One region of the Pararhizobium capsulatum DSM 1112 genome, then DNA from elsewhere that is predicted to be linked to it. Evidence: riboswitches for the same ligand, from Rfam matches in the RefSeq annotation. Region 1 holds a riboswitch; the other holds the start of a gene.
The links. Region 1 has a riboswitch for cobalamin ahead of cobU (bifunctional adenosylcobinamide kinase/adenosylcobinamide-phosphate guanylyltransferase). Riboswitches for the same ligand answer to the same signal wherever they lie in the genome.

Region 1 (7,187 bases):
CGGAAAAAACCGGAGATGCGCAAGGTTACGTCAACGCGCGGGCGGCCGAGCAACGCCAGCGGAATGATCTCGTAGCCGGTGACGCGGCGCGACATCATATCCCAAAGCGGCTTTGCGCCGATCAGCGCCAGCGCCTGGGCAATATCGTCGCCGCCGGTGCGCATATTCGAGGTGCCCCAGGCCGAGAGGCCGAGGGACGTCGGCCATTCGCCATGATCCTGCAGATAACGTCGTATCAGGAGTTCGGCAGACTTCTTGCCGAGTTCGTAAGCCGCAGGTGTTGGCACGGCGCGGCTGTCGACGGAATAGAAGTTGCGACCAGTCGGCAAAACATCCGGCCGACCACGCGTTGGCGCACCTGATGGCCCCGGTGCGACGAAGCGACCGTCAAGACCTTGTAACAGCGCTTCCATCTCGGCAGCGCCACAACGAGCAATGGAGGGCATGATGCGTTCATGCACCTCGCCCAGAACGGTGTTGGTGTCCTGCCATTCCACGGGGCAAGCAACCGTGCCGCCCACCAACTCTATCGCCAGCAGTTCGATGCGCTCTACCGTATCGCCGACGGTACGCCAGGGCGCGTCAGAAACCGCCTGAAGCAGCGGATGGCGATCACCGGTCCATAGTGAAGCCATTGCGCAATCGAGCGGATCGAAGGCGGTGTCGCCGTTTCGTGGGCAAGCATTGGTGGCTATTGCCCGTTGCAGGCTCTGCTCCCGCCCCTCGCCTTGACCCCGCGGCACGCGTGCCAAAGCAACGGCGAGATCGGCAAGAAGCCGCCCCTCTGGCGCGATGCCGAAGATATGCAGGCCATCGCGGATCTGCATTTCCTTCAGGTCGCAAAGATAGGCATCGAGCTTTTCCAGCGCCTTGTCCTCCGTGTCACCGGCGGAAATACCAGCATCGGCGTCGAGGCCTATATCGCGGACGAGATCGAGGATCTGGCGGCTGAGCAAGCGCAGCCGGCGCGGGTCGCTGCCGGAGGCGTCGTAATATTCATCGACCAGCACTTCGAGGTCCTTGAGCGGGCCGTAGGTTTCGGCGCGGGTCAACGGCGGCGTTAGGTGGTCGATGATGACGGCGGCGGTGCGGCGCTTGGCCTGCGTGCCCTCGCCCGGATCGTTGACGATGAATGGGTAGAGATGCGGCGTCGGCCCGAAAATCGCCTCGGGATAGCAAGTTTCCGACAGGGCCAGCGCCTTGCCCGGCAGCCATTCGAGGTTGCCATGCTTGCCCATATGGATGATCGCATCGGCGCCGAAGCTCTGGCGCAGGAAGGCATAGAAGGCGATATAGCCATGCGGCGGCACGAGGTCCGGCGCATGATAGGTTTCCTTCGGGTCGATATTGTAGCCGCGCGCCGGCTGGATGCCGACCAGCGTTTCGCCAAAGCGTGAGAGCGGCAGGGCGAAGATATCACCGAGGACGAAGGGATCGTCTTCCGGCCTGCCCCAGCGGGCGGTCACTTCTGCTTGAATCTGCTCCGGAAGCGACCCGAAGAACGCTTTGTAATCGCTTAAAGAATAAGTCTCGCGAATCTCGCGGGTCTTGTCTGCTGAATTGGTCGGCCCGGCCATCAGGTGGCGCATCAGCGCATCACCGTCTTCGGGAACATCAACAACGGAATACCCGGCCGAGGACATGGCCCGCAACGTTTCGATGGTGCCGGCCGGCGTATCGAGGCCCACGCCGTTGCCAAGACGCCCGTCACGATTGGGATAGTTCGCCATGACGATGGCGATGCGCCGCTCTGCCGGCGTACAGCGACGAAGCCTCGCCCAGTTGGCTGCAAGTCGTGCGGAAAAGCGGACACGATCATCGAGCGGCTCGTGGCCGACAATATTGGCTTCGACCGCTTCATCATAGATGGCGGCGGCCTTGAAAGAGACAGCACGAGAGAGAATGCGGCCATCGACCTCCGGCAGCGCGACATTCATCGCCAGATCGCGCGCCATCAGTCCCTGCGGGGATGCCTCCCAGGCGGCGCGCGACGAGCCGGAAAAGACAACCTGCAGGACGGGCGCGCCAGAAGCCTCCAACACTGTTGGCTTGCGATCGGCGCCGGGCGCGGAGACGGCAAAGCCGGTGGCGTTCATCACCACATCCGGCGGCGCATCCGCAAAGATCGATTCGAGCGTGCCGACCGAGACAGAATCCTTCAGGCTCGCGACGAAGACCGGTAGCACTCGCATGCCCTCGGCTTCGAGAGCCGCGATCAGGGCTTCGACCGGGCGGGTTTCACCGCCCTGGACGAGGGCGCGGTAGAAGCAGATGGCGACGAGCGGACGGTCTGAGTTCGCGGAAGGTTTACCCCCCTCTGCCCTGCCGGGCATCTCCCCCTCAAGGGGGGAGAACGGCAGGACGCGACCACTCGGCCCATTCTCCCCCCTTGAGGGGGAGATGCCCGGCAGGGCAGAGGGGGGCGGACGCCGCATACGCATAAGCCACTTCCAGACCTCCACGCCGATCACGCCCTCACCGGGCCACCAGATGCCGGCCTTCAGCAGTGGCGCCGCGGGCTCAGGCTTCTCGCCTCGGGATACCAGTGCCTCGGCATAGGCGAGGAAGCGGGCCATGTTGTCGGTGCCACCTTCGGTGAAATAGGCCCAGAGCGCATCGCGATCCGTCAATGCAATCATCGAGAATTGCTCGATCCCAGGATCTGGCTTGTCGTAACCCGGCAGCACCACGATCTGAAAACGATAGGTGACGGCAGCGGCGTGCAATGCTTCCAGCATATATTGAAAGTAGCTCGCCCCACCGAGCGCCCGCACCACGATCAGTTTGGCATGCCGGGCGGTGCGTTGCACGTAGGTGTCGACAGACATCGGGTGCTTTAGGCTGAGAAGGCTCGCGACGCGAAGGCTCGATCCGCCATGACGTCCCCGGAAGGCCGCAGCGACGGCGGCAAGCTCGGTATCGGCAGCAGACAGGAAAAGGATATCGCCCGGCGACTGGCCGAGATCGATCGCCTCCTCGCCATCGGCTATGGTGCCTTTCTGGGCTAGGAGGAGATGCATTGCATTCTCCGGGGATGCTGCGCCATTGCCCATGAAGCAAGGACGGCGACCGCAATTTCCCTCTTCTCGCCTGCGGGGAGAAGGGCTGAGCCCATGCGAGGCGATGAGGGGGTGGTGTGGCACATTCCGAGCCCGAGGCTCTCCCTCATCCAGTGCAGTGCGCCACCTTCTCCCCTCTCGGGAGAAGGGGGAGCAAGCCCCACGTCCTGCGATAACCCTGCCCGGGGAGGGAGAGATGGGCGCGAGGATAAAGGGAGGGACGCGCTGCGCATCAGATCAAACCGCAGCAGCGATCGCCCCACGCACGGCTTGCTCGTCCATGTCGTGCAGTCCGATGACGACCAGGCGTGTGCCGCGGGTTTCGCTCGATCCCCAGGCGCGATCGAAATACTGGTCGATGCGGCTGCCGACACCCTGGATCAGCAGGCGCATCGGCTTGCCGGGAACATCGGCAAAGCCCTTGAGGCGCAGGATGTCGTACGTGGTGATGATGTCCTTCAGGCGACCGATAAACGCGGCCGGATCAGTGATCGCGCCAAGCTCGACGACGAAGCTGTCGAACTCGTCGTGATCGTGTTCCTCACCGTTTTCATGTTCCATCTCGTGATGGGACTTGCGGTTGGCTATGTCGTTTTCAGTACCGACGCCGAGGCCGAGCAGGATGGCGGCGGAAACCTCACCGTTTTTCGCCTCGATCATTGTCGGCTTGCGGCTGGTGCGCGATTCCACTTCCCTGCGGACGAAGGCAAGACCGGTGGAATCGAGAAGGTCGGTCTTGTTGAGGACAATCAGGTCGGCAGCTGTGAGCTGGTCCTCGAACAGTTCCTCGATGGGGCTTTCGTGGTCGAGCTTGTCGTCTTCAACGCGCAGCGCATCGACCTTGTCATGATCATCGGCAAAACGACCGGCGGCAACGGCAGCGCTATCGACCACGGTGATCACCCCATCGACAGTGACCTGCGTGCGGATATCCGGCCAGTTGAAGGCGGCGATCAGCGGCTGTGGCAGCGCCAGGCCGGAGGTCTCGATGACGATATGGTCCGGGCGACCCTCGCGCTCAAGCAGCTTCGTCATGGTCGGGATGAAATCGTCCGCGACGGTGCAGCAGATGCAGCCGTTGGTGAGCTCGATGATGTCGTCTTCACTGCAGGCTTCAGCACCGCAGCCTTTCAGCACGTCGCCATCGACGCCGAGGTCGCCGAACTCGTTGATGATGAGAGCGATGCGGCGTCCCTGCGCGTTTTCGAGGATGTTGCGGATTATCGTCGTCTTGCCGGCGCCGAGGAAGCCGGTGATGACCGTTGCGGGGATCTTGCCGTGGGCGGCAGATGGCGTGGATTTGGAAGTCATGATCAACCCTTCATCTTCAGCGGCAATCCGGCCGCGATAAAATACACCTCGACGCAACGCGCCGCGACAGATTGGTGAAGCCGTCCGGCATGGTCGCGAAAGTCGCGCGCCATGCGATTTTCCGGCACGATGCCGAGACCGACTTCATTGGAAACGAAAACAACGCGCGCCTCGAGACACGACAGCAGATCGACCAGACGCGCAAATTCCACTGGGATATCGCGCTCATCGAGCATCAGGTTGGTAACCCACAGCGTCAGGCAATCAACGAGAACGACACAGCCCGGCGCGTCAATTTCCGCAAGCCGACCGACGAGATCCAGCGGCTCCTCATGCGTTGTCCAGCCCTCGCCGCGCTGGGTGCGATGGGCGGCGATACGCTCGCGCATCTCGTCATCCCAAGCGCGTCCGGTCGCGATGTAATGGCGTTCAAGCCCGCTTTCCGCGACCAGATCCTCAGCGAAGGCGGATTTGCCGGAACGCGCACCGCCGAGCACCAGGACGGCGCCGGTTGCCTTGGAGGTCATGAGCGATCCTCAGCCCCGCGCCGTCGGCGAACGGCGTGACGCATTCCTGCTCACAACGCGAAAAAACACAGAGCGCGGGTGCGCAAAAATCTCAAGAGCCATGACAACCTCCGTGCTGGCGTCGGGAGCGGCGCTCCCTATCGTCGGGCCAAAGCCCTTTAGGACGGCAGGTCTCCTGGCTCACGGCTCGATGCGCCAAAAGACGCAAACGGGTCCACCTCACCTTCCCGGAGAAATCTGCTTGCGAAAAGGCGGACGATTCGTAGAAAAAGAGGCGTCCCACCCCGGCTGATCGCGACAGTCTCCAGTGGCTTTTCCGGAAAGGATTGAAAAAACGACGACCGCACCATGCGGCCTCATCGTTAGTGCCGTCCTTGCCGGATGGCGGACCCTGACCGTTCTACAGTCGCGGGGTCGGCTGCGATGAGGATGCCCGGCTTGGGTCCATCCCTTCACATTCCCATTTACTCCCGAAACACCAAGGCGTTTCGGGAACCATCCATGGCTGATGATTAGGCTTTCGGCAAAAGCGAGTCAATGACGAGAGCGCTGGTGTGACTGGTCCTACCCCATCAGGCCATCGAGCCAACGGGGATCGAGAACGGCTTCGAGTTCCGCTGCCACATCATCCAATGCCGCATCCACGGATTGGCGATAGTTCGAGCCACCGCCCTCGATGCCGAAGCTGCGCAGCAACGCGGCCCGATAGGCATCGCTTGAAAACAGGCCATGCAGATACGTGCCGGAAATGCGCCCGTCAGCAGAGACGGCCCCATCCGGCCGGCCGTCGATCAGCACGGCGGGGCGTTCGGTATCGATGCCGGTGGTCAGGCCGAGGTGGATTTCATAGCCGCTCAGCGCTACGTCATGGACTGTCGACCACGCATGGGAATTGCGAACGGTCTTTTCCGGCGCCATCTCGGTCTCGACGGACAGCAGGCCAAGGCCCGCGACCTCGCGCACCTGCCCCTCAATGCCATGGGGATCGGTGACACGATCGCCCAGCATCTGATAGCCACCGCAAATGCCGATAACGTGACCGCCGTGACGGACATGGGCGTTGAGGTCGAGGTCCCAACCTTGGGTGCGAAAATCCGCGAGATCGGCGATCGTCGCCTTGGAACCGGGGATGACGACCAACCCGGCATCGGCAGGCAATCGTTTGCCCGGGCGCACGAAGACAAGATCGACATCTGGCTCCGCGGCCAACGGATCAAGATCGTCGAAGTTGGCGATGCGGGCGAGAACCGGCACGGCAATTTTCAAGGCCGCTCCCTTCCCTCTTGCCAGCCTTTCCAGAACGACAGAATCCTCGGCCGGTAGTCGCGCAGCCGCCTTCAGCCACGGAACGACGCCGAAGGATGGCCAGCCGGTGAAGCGTTCGATTGCGATAAGCCCGCTGTCGAAAAGCGACACGTCGCCACGGAACTTGTTGATCAGATAGCCGCTGATCATGCGCCGGTCTTCCTCCGGCAGAATGGCATGGGTGCCGACCAGCGAGGCGATCACCCCGCCCCTGTCGATGTCGCCCACAAGCACCACCGGCACATTGGCTTTGACGGCAAAACCCATATTGGCAATATCGCCGGCGCGCAAATTGATCTCTGCCGGCGAACCCGCCCCTTCGACGATGACGAGATCGGCGCCGGCACTCACTGTCTCGAAGCTCTCCATGACCGCGCCCATCAGCTGCGGCTTCAATGCCTGATAGTCGCGTCCCTTGGCGGCACCTGCCACCTTCCCCTGGACGACGATCTGGCTGCCGGTCTCCGATTGCGGCTTCAACAATACCGGATTCATGTGCACCGAGGACGGGATGCGCGCGGCCATGGACTGCAGCCACTGCGCCCGTCCGATTTCGCCGCCGTCGTCGGACACGGCCGCGTTGTTCGACATGTTTTGCGGCTTGAACGGAGCGACCTTCAGGCCGCGATTGGAAGCGAGCCGGCAGAGCCCGGCGACGAGTACCGTTTTTCCGACATCGGAGCCGGTCCCCTGGAGCATGATCGATCTGGTCATGACTATTTTCCTAGCACCCATGCATATCCGTGAAAAGTCATATTCTGCCGCAATTTAGCCACCATATCTAACATCCGATGCCGCAAAATCAGGCACCTCAATCACCGCGCCATGCAATGTTTGCATAGTATTCAAAAAACGACATTTTGCGGCGAATTTGATCTTTGTTTTCGGTATAGGCGAGCGTATATGCACGCCATCGAAATCACGAGGCGCAATCGCCCTCACCCAAGGTCAAACTGCCATGCTGTTCATTTTCTCCAAGCCGAAC
Region 2 (7,187 bases), 1.3 Mb from region 1:
CAAGCTGACGACGCTTCTCGTCACCGGCGCGTCGACCCAGATCGTCAACAACGGCCTCACCACATCTTCAGCCGGCACCGCCATCAAGGCTAGCGGCAAGATGGAAGTGGTAATCAATAATGGCACGATCAAAGCTGCAGGCGATACCGTTGTCCTTTCCGGCGCCTCGGCCAATTTCACCAACAACGGCGAAACCAGTTCCAGCAAGGCGGGGGCACTCGTCTCTTCAGGCAGTTCTGCGACCCTCACCAATCACGGCACGTTGAAATCCACCGCCAATACGGTTGTATCTTCCGGAACCGAGGCGAAGATTACCAATGATGGATTGATATCCTCGACCAAGGGCTCGGCAATTCTTGCCAAGGGCACGTTGGCAATCGTCACCAACAATAAGGGCACGATCACGGCGTTGAAGGATGCTGTCGTGCTGACCGGCGACGCCGGCACGGTGACCAACAACGGTTCGATCACATCCTCGGCCTATGGCATCTCCGTCGATGCCGACAAGGCGATCGTTACCAACAACAACACGATCCAGGCAGCCGGCGGCGTGACTGCCGACGGGACGGATGTCTCGGTGAACAATACCGGCACGATCACTGCGACGAAGGCGGGGATTGCTGCAATCGACTTTACCGGAACGGCAACGTCCACCTTTGAAAACTCCGGCTTGGTCGAAAGTACCGGCAGAGCCTTTCTAGGCGGCAATGGGGTTCAGAAGGTCATCAATACCGGCACGATCAAAGGCTCGGTCTGTCTCGGCGGCGGCGACGACTTTTTCAACGGCTCCATCGGCAAGGTCACCGGCAGCGTCCATGGCGGCAAGGGCAACGACACCTACGTCATCAGCAGCTCGTCCACCAAGCTCGTCGAAAAAGCCGGCGAAGGCACCGATCTGGTAAAGTCCAGCGCCAGCTACACGCTGAGGGACAATTTTGAAAACCTGGCGCTGACCGCCTCCGGTAACAGCAGCGCCACCGGCAATGCCCTTGCCAACCAGATCCATGGTAACGGCGGCAAAAACGCCATCGACGGCGGCGCCGGCAACGATACGATCTGGGGGCATGGCGGCGCCGATAGCCTGACCGGTGGCTCAGGTTCCGACACGTTCGTCTTCGCCAAGGGTGACGGCAAGGACACGATCACCGACTTCGCCGCGACTGGATCGAGCCACGACATTCTCGACCTGACCGGTCTTTCGAGCATCACCGATTTCAAGGATCTGGTAAAGAACCACATGACGCAGCAGGACGGCTACGTCTACATTGACGGCCTGAACGGCGACAGCATCACGCTGAAGAACGTCAAGCTTGCGCATCTGCACGCCGATGATTTCCTGTTCTGAAGACGTAGTCTGCAGCAACCCCTCTTCCGTCGCCGCGAATCAAGAGCCGCCACCCGCTTTCGTGGATGACGGCCTAAAGGATTAGGTCATTGCAAATACCATCATTGCAGATGGCATGGAGTGAACGGTCGTTTCGCCCGGCAAGTTTCAGCCATCGACCTATCCGTTTGGCGTAGAGAACGATACCTCAAAAGGCGTATCAATACGTCTTTTGAGGTGCATGTCTGTACCCTCGTGATGATCGTACTAGCCCGCCGTTAGATCGGATGGGTGATGGGGCAGCATTTTCGCCTGTGCTATGATTCTTATGTTGATGCGGCTACCTGACCCGCCCCGTATCTGTTGGACTTGCGGGGCGGAGGGTCTTTCAAAACGCAGGCTGCCGAAACCGGCATGCAGTACCGAGCGACCGCATCAAGCTCAATCACCACAGATGCAAACGCTGGCTCACGCCTCGATCTGTACGTCTCCGATCGGCCGCGAACAGCAGGCGAGGATATAGCCTTCCTCGATCTCGTCGTCGAGGATGCCGCCATTGTGGTTCATCTCGACCTCACCCGAAATCTTCATGACCCGGCAGGTGCCGCAGATGCCGCCCTCGCAAGCGGCACCAATGCGCACGCCGTTGGCACGCGCGGTCTGCAGGATGGTCTTGCCCGGCTGACACTTGGCTTCCTTGCCGGCCATGGTGAAGGTGATGGTGGAGACCGCGTTGGCATCCGCCTCGCCCGCCCCTGCTCGGATGGCAAGCTCTTCCTCGGCCGGCGCATTAGACGGCTGGAAGCTTTCCTCATGGTAGCGTGCCATGTCGAAACCGACGCTTTCCAGCATGGTTTTGACACCGCGCATGAACGGTTCCGGCCCGCAACAGAAGACGGTGCGATCGCGGAAATCGGGTGCCAGCAGCGCAAGCTTGGAGGTCTCGATGCGGCCGCGCAGGCCGTGCCAGCCATGGCGCGGGGCATGGGTTTCTACGATGAAGCCGAGATTGAGGTTCGGCATGTTGCGCGAGATGTTTTCCAGCTCCTCGCGAAACAGGAGATCGTCCGGCTGGCGGGCGCAGGAGAGGAACGTCACGTTCGTCTGCGGCGCGCAATCGGCCATCCAGCGGGTCATCGACATCATCGGCGTGATGCCGGAACCGGCGGAGATGAACAGGTATTTTTCGCCGGGATGACGCACGAAGGAGAAATCGCCGAGCGGGCCGAAAGCCTTCAGCTTCATGCCCGGCTTCAGGTTTTCGAACATCCAGCGGGTGCCGATGCTGTTTGCCTGCGCCTTGACCGTGACCGCCGCGGAGAAGGGCCGCGACGGGGTAGACGAGAGCGTATAGGTCCGCATGACAGGATCTTCCGGCGTGACCGGAAGCTCCAGCGTCAGGAACTGGCCCGGAAGATACCGGAACCAGCCATCCTTGTCGGACTTGAAGGTGAAGGTCATGACATCGGCCGCCTCGACAGTCGCGGCGATGCATTCGAGCAGCTGCTGGCGGTCGTTGAACGGCTGCAGCTCGTCGAAATGGCGGAAGGAAGAGGCGATTGTCATCTCAGGCGACCTTGAACAGAGGTGCGGTTGCGCCCTTCAGGCGGTCCTGCATGAAATTCACGTACCACTCGACGAACTGCATGACGCCGCCTTCGTGTTCCGGCGAGTAAGGGCCGGGCTGGTAGGCGGGTGAGCGGATGCCGAAGGCATTTTCCTCGACGATCTGGCGATCCTGATCGTTGGTTTCTGTCCAGACATGGGTGAGTTCGTCGAGATTGTAATCGACGCCTTCGACCGCATCCTTGTGGACGAGCCACTTGGTCGTGACCTGCGTCAGTTCTGGCCCGAGCGGCAGCACGCGGAAGGTGATGGCGTGATCGGCCAGCACATGGTTCCAGGTGCTCGGATAATGGAACATGAGCAGCGTGCCGATATGGCTCTGGCTGACATCATCCGACAGCTGGCGCTTGACGGCGCGCGCACCGGACATCGTGTAGCTTTCGGCCCCTTCGATCAGCGGCATGCGGGCAATGCGGAACTGGCCGGTATGGTCGATCTTGAACTCGCTCGGCAGGCCGGTGGCTTCGCAGCGCGCCCAGTGCTCGGCAATGACAGGATCATCCTTGGCGCCCTGCACCCCGGTCGCAGTCGGCGCTTCCGGATAGGTGCGGCAGAGTTCCGGATGGTTAGCGGCGCAGTGGTAGCACTCGCGGTTGTTTTCCCAGACGAGCTTCCAGTTGCCCTTCTCGATGATGGTGCTCTCGAAGGCGACCTTGGTGTCCTTCAGGTTATGCGGCTGAAGGTAACGGGTCACCATATCGCGCATCGGCGCGAAATCGATCGGCTCGTCGGCGAGGCAGATGAAGATGTAGCCGCCGACGGTTTCGCAGGCGATCGGCTTCAGGCTGTGCACCGCCTTGTCGAAATCCTCGCCCATCTGGCGGGCAAAGAGCAGCGAACCGTCAAGCTCATAGGTCCACTGGTGATAGGGACAGACGAGCTTGGCGGACGACCCTTTCTGGCCGGCGCAGACGCGCGAGCCACGATGGCGGCAGGAATTGTGCAGGGCGCGGACCGTGCCCTGACGGTCGCGGGTGACGACGACAGGGTAGTCGCCGACCTGAATGGTAAAGTAATTGCCGGCCTTCGGCACTTCGCAGTCATGGCCGATGAAAAGCCAGTCCCTGTACCAGATCTGCTCCAGATCGAGCTTGTAGAGATCGGGATCGGTGTAGAAGGCCTGCTCCAGGCTATGGCCGTCGCGCCGGGTCTTGAGCTTGCGGAGGACTTCGCTGCGAAGATCCATGGTTCTTTCCTTGTGTTCGCCACATCGTTTGGGTTTTTGGCGAGCAGGAAAGGAACCGCCGCCGTGCCGGGAGCGCACGCGGTCTATTGGTTCTCCTTCCGGCTGCCCGCCGCAACCAAGACATCAATTTCATCCCAAAGGCTGGTTTCCGGGCTCTGGAGCTGTCCTTGGCAGGACTATTTCGGCGCCTTCCCGGATTTCTCCAGTGGCCTTTTGCCGAGGTTTCGCTCCACCACCGTTGCGGGGGCAGCGCCGGATTTTGACCGGCTTCCCAATTCTCCGCCCTCCCTATAAAGGCGGCACCGTTGAGTGTTTTCATTTAAGCTGAGAGTTTGATGTCGCAAGTGTCAATTAGCGACAGCGGATTCAAGAAAGACGACACCGCACAGATTGTGACGCGTCAAAATTTATCTATTAGAAACAAAGCGCTGACGATTTTTTCGGCAGATGGCGCTTTTTCACGCTGCCGGTTGCCAATCGTTCCGGCTGATGTCTCATTGCGACATCGCTTCTCCCCGCCCAACGCGCGATCACACAAGCCTCGCATCATCGTGGGGGGCTAGAAGGAAGACGGCGTTAACTGCGTCATAGTAGCATTTCCTGAAGGAAGACCGGGCAACCTCTATCGCCAGCGTCTTCGTCTGAAGCAAACGGGTATGAACCATGCCAAATCTGCGTTACTTCGATTCGTCGAGCGAAAAGGCCGAAGCGCCGAGCTCCAAGACGGCAGTGCACACGGAGTTCCTGCGCACAGGCCGTATCGCGCGCCGAGGCAACGACTGGCACCCCGCAGAAAAGCGCTATCTGACCCATCAGGAAGTTGCTCAAAGGACCGGCCGCAAGTTGGAAGTTGCGGGCACCCAGGCGCATGAAAAGATCAACAGTTTCCACGCCTCGATTCGCTTTCCGAAGCTCGTCTTTCACAAGACGCTCGCCGGACGTCCGCATCTCGGCTACTGTCATGTCACCTCGGCAAAGACAAAGCTTGCCCAATTCGACGATGTGCGCTGGTCGTTCTACATCGCCAATTTCTTTGCCGATGTCAGCGACAAGGATCAGTTCTTCAAGAACATCAGCCTTGGCTATTCGCGCATGTACTTCGCCGTTGCCATGGAAAAGGACACGGACGAAGGAAGGCTGATCGTCGACCGGAAGATTCGCGACGACGGGCTGCTGTTTCGTACCCGCGACCCGAAAGCGGCCCTGAAGAACGTGCTGATGCTCGGCGCCTGCAACGACGCCCTGCGCAAAATCATCCGCAGCCTCTGAAACCCGACGCCGCTCCCGACTTTTCGTTCTTTGCTGATCCCCGCGCATGCTCTAAGAAGCCGTCATCGAACGCGCTGAAGGCAAGAGGCATGGCTGAGATCATCGACACGAGAACCGACCCGGAGGCAGCGCTTTCGCGCGCCGAAGAGGTTCTGTCGGAAGGTCGGCCCGTCGCAATTCCCACCGAGACGGTTTACGGCCTCGCGGCGGATGCGACCAATCCTGATGCGATCAGCCATATCTACGAAATGAAGGGGCGTCCGCGCTTCAATCCGCTCATCTGCCATGTCAGCGACGTGGCCATGGCCGAAGAACATGTGGCCTTCGATCCTCTTTCGCGTCGGCTTGCCGAGGCGTTCTGGCCCGGGCCGCTGACGCTGATCCTCCCGCTCAAGACAACGAGCAAGGTGCATCCGCTCGCCTCCGCCGGCCTCGATACGCTCGGCGTGCGCATGCCGGACGGTTTTTCGCGAAAGGTCATCGCCCGCTTCGGACGCCCGCTGGCGGCGCCGAGCGCCAACACCTCCGGAAAGATCAGCCCCACGACGGCCGCCCATGTGGAAGCTGATCTTGGAGAGAAACTCCTGTTGATCCTCGATGACGGCCCTTCCCAAATCGGATTGGAATCGACCATTCTCAAGGTCGAGGGCGACGCGATCCGGCTGCTTCGGCCCGGTGGACTGGATGTCGCCGATGTCGAGAGGTTGACGGGGACTACGGTGGAAAGGCCCTCGACTGCGGGTGCGACGATCGAGGCACCGGGAATGCTGGCCTCGCATTACGCCCCCGGCGCGAGTGTGAGGCTCAATGCGACCAGCGTGGTTGGTGGTGAGGCGCTAATCCGGTTTGGCGGAATGACGATCAATGGCGAAGAGAATGCTGCAGTCGTCCTTGATCTCAGCCCGAGCGGCAATCTGCGCGAGGCGGCCGCCCATCTCTTCGACTACATGAAACGAGCCGACGCCTCCGGCGCCGCCACAATCGCCTTCGGTCCCATCCCTAAAGAAGGTCTTGGCGAGGCCATTCTCGACCGCATCGAACGTGCGGCCGCGCCGCGCGATGGGGGACTGGTGTGAGCGGGAGGCATCGACTTGCTGCCTCGTCTCCCCAGCAGGGAGAAGTGCCGAGCGGATGCGAGGCGATGAGGGGGTCTTCACCGCAAACTCTGAGCAAGCCATCCCCCTCATCCGGCGCTGCGCGCCACCTTCTCCCCGCTGGGGAGAAGAGGGAGCAAGCGGCTCCCTTTGCGCCCCACCCAAGGAGCTTCCCAGCATGACCATCCCCTCCCCTGAACTCATCGCCATCGTCGGCGCCGCGAATGCGTTGACCGCAGCAAGCGATGTCGCGCCCTATCTTGTGGAATCACGCGGGCTCTACAAAGGAACCACGCCGCTGGTGCTGAGGCCTGGCAGCGTTGCCGAAGTCTCCGACATCATGAAGCTTGCAACCGCGACCGGTACACCGATCGTGCCGCAGGGTGGCAATACCGGGCATGTGGCGGGGCAAATTCCGCGCACGGGGCAAAACGACGTCGTGCTTTCGCTGGAACGGCTGAACCGCATCCGCGACATCGACCCGGTCGGCAATGTCATCGTTGCCGATGCCGGCTGTATTCTTGCCGATATCCAGAAGGCCGCCGAAGACGTCAACCGGCTGTTTCCGCTGTCGCTTGGTTCCGAGGGCTCATGCCGCATTGGCGGCAATCTTTCCACCAATGCCGGTGGAACGGCGGTGCTTGCCTATGGCAACATGCGCCAGCTTTGCCTGGGTCTCGAAGTCGTT

Region 2: another riboswitch for cobalamin. It lies ahead of QO002_RS07565 (aromatic ring-hydroxylating oxygenase subunit alpha); the one in region 1 lies ahead of cobU (bifunctional adenosylcobinamide kinase/adenosylcobinamide-phosphate guanylyltransferase).

What each region holds. Positions count from the first base shown of each region.
Region 1 is NZ_JAUSVF010000001.1:2,870,880-2,878,066, forward strand. Features, by position in the region: gene cobN (cobaltochelatase subunit CobN) at 1-3,020, opposite strand, end outside; gene cobW (cobalamin biosynthesis protein CobW) at 3,297-4,370, opposite strand; gene cobU (bifunctional adenosylcobinamide kinase/adenosylcobinamide-phosphate guanylyltransferase) at 4,373-4,897, opposite strand; cobalamin riboswitch at 5,046-5,412, opposite strand; gene QO002_RS13985 (cobyric acid synthase) at 5,462-6,916, opposite strand; gene QO002_RS13990 (hypothetical protein) at 7,161-7,187, shown strand, end outside.
Region 2 is NZ_JAUSVF010000001.1:1,587,907-1,595,093, reverse strand. Features, by position in the region: gene QO002_RS07575 (hypothetical protein) at 1-1,345, shown strand, start outside; gene QO002_RS07570 (FAD-binding oxidoreductase) at 1,793-2,890, opposite strand; gene QO002_RS07565 (aromatic ring-hydroxylating oxygenase subunit alpha) at 2,892-4,136, opposite strand; cobalamin riboswitch at 4,259-4,458, opposite strand; gene QO002_RS07560 (DUF6656 family protein) at 4,800-5,405, shown strand; gene QO002_RS07555 (L-threonylcarbamoyladenylate synthase) at 5,495-6,481, shown strand; gene QO002_RS07550 (FAD-binding oxidoreductase) at 6,678-7,187, shown strand, end outside.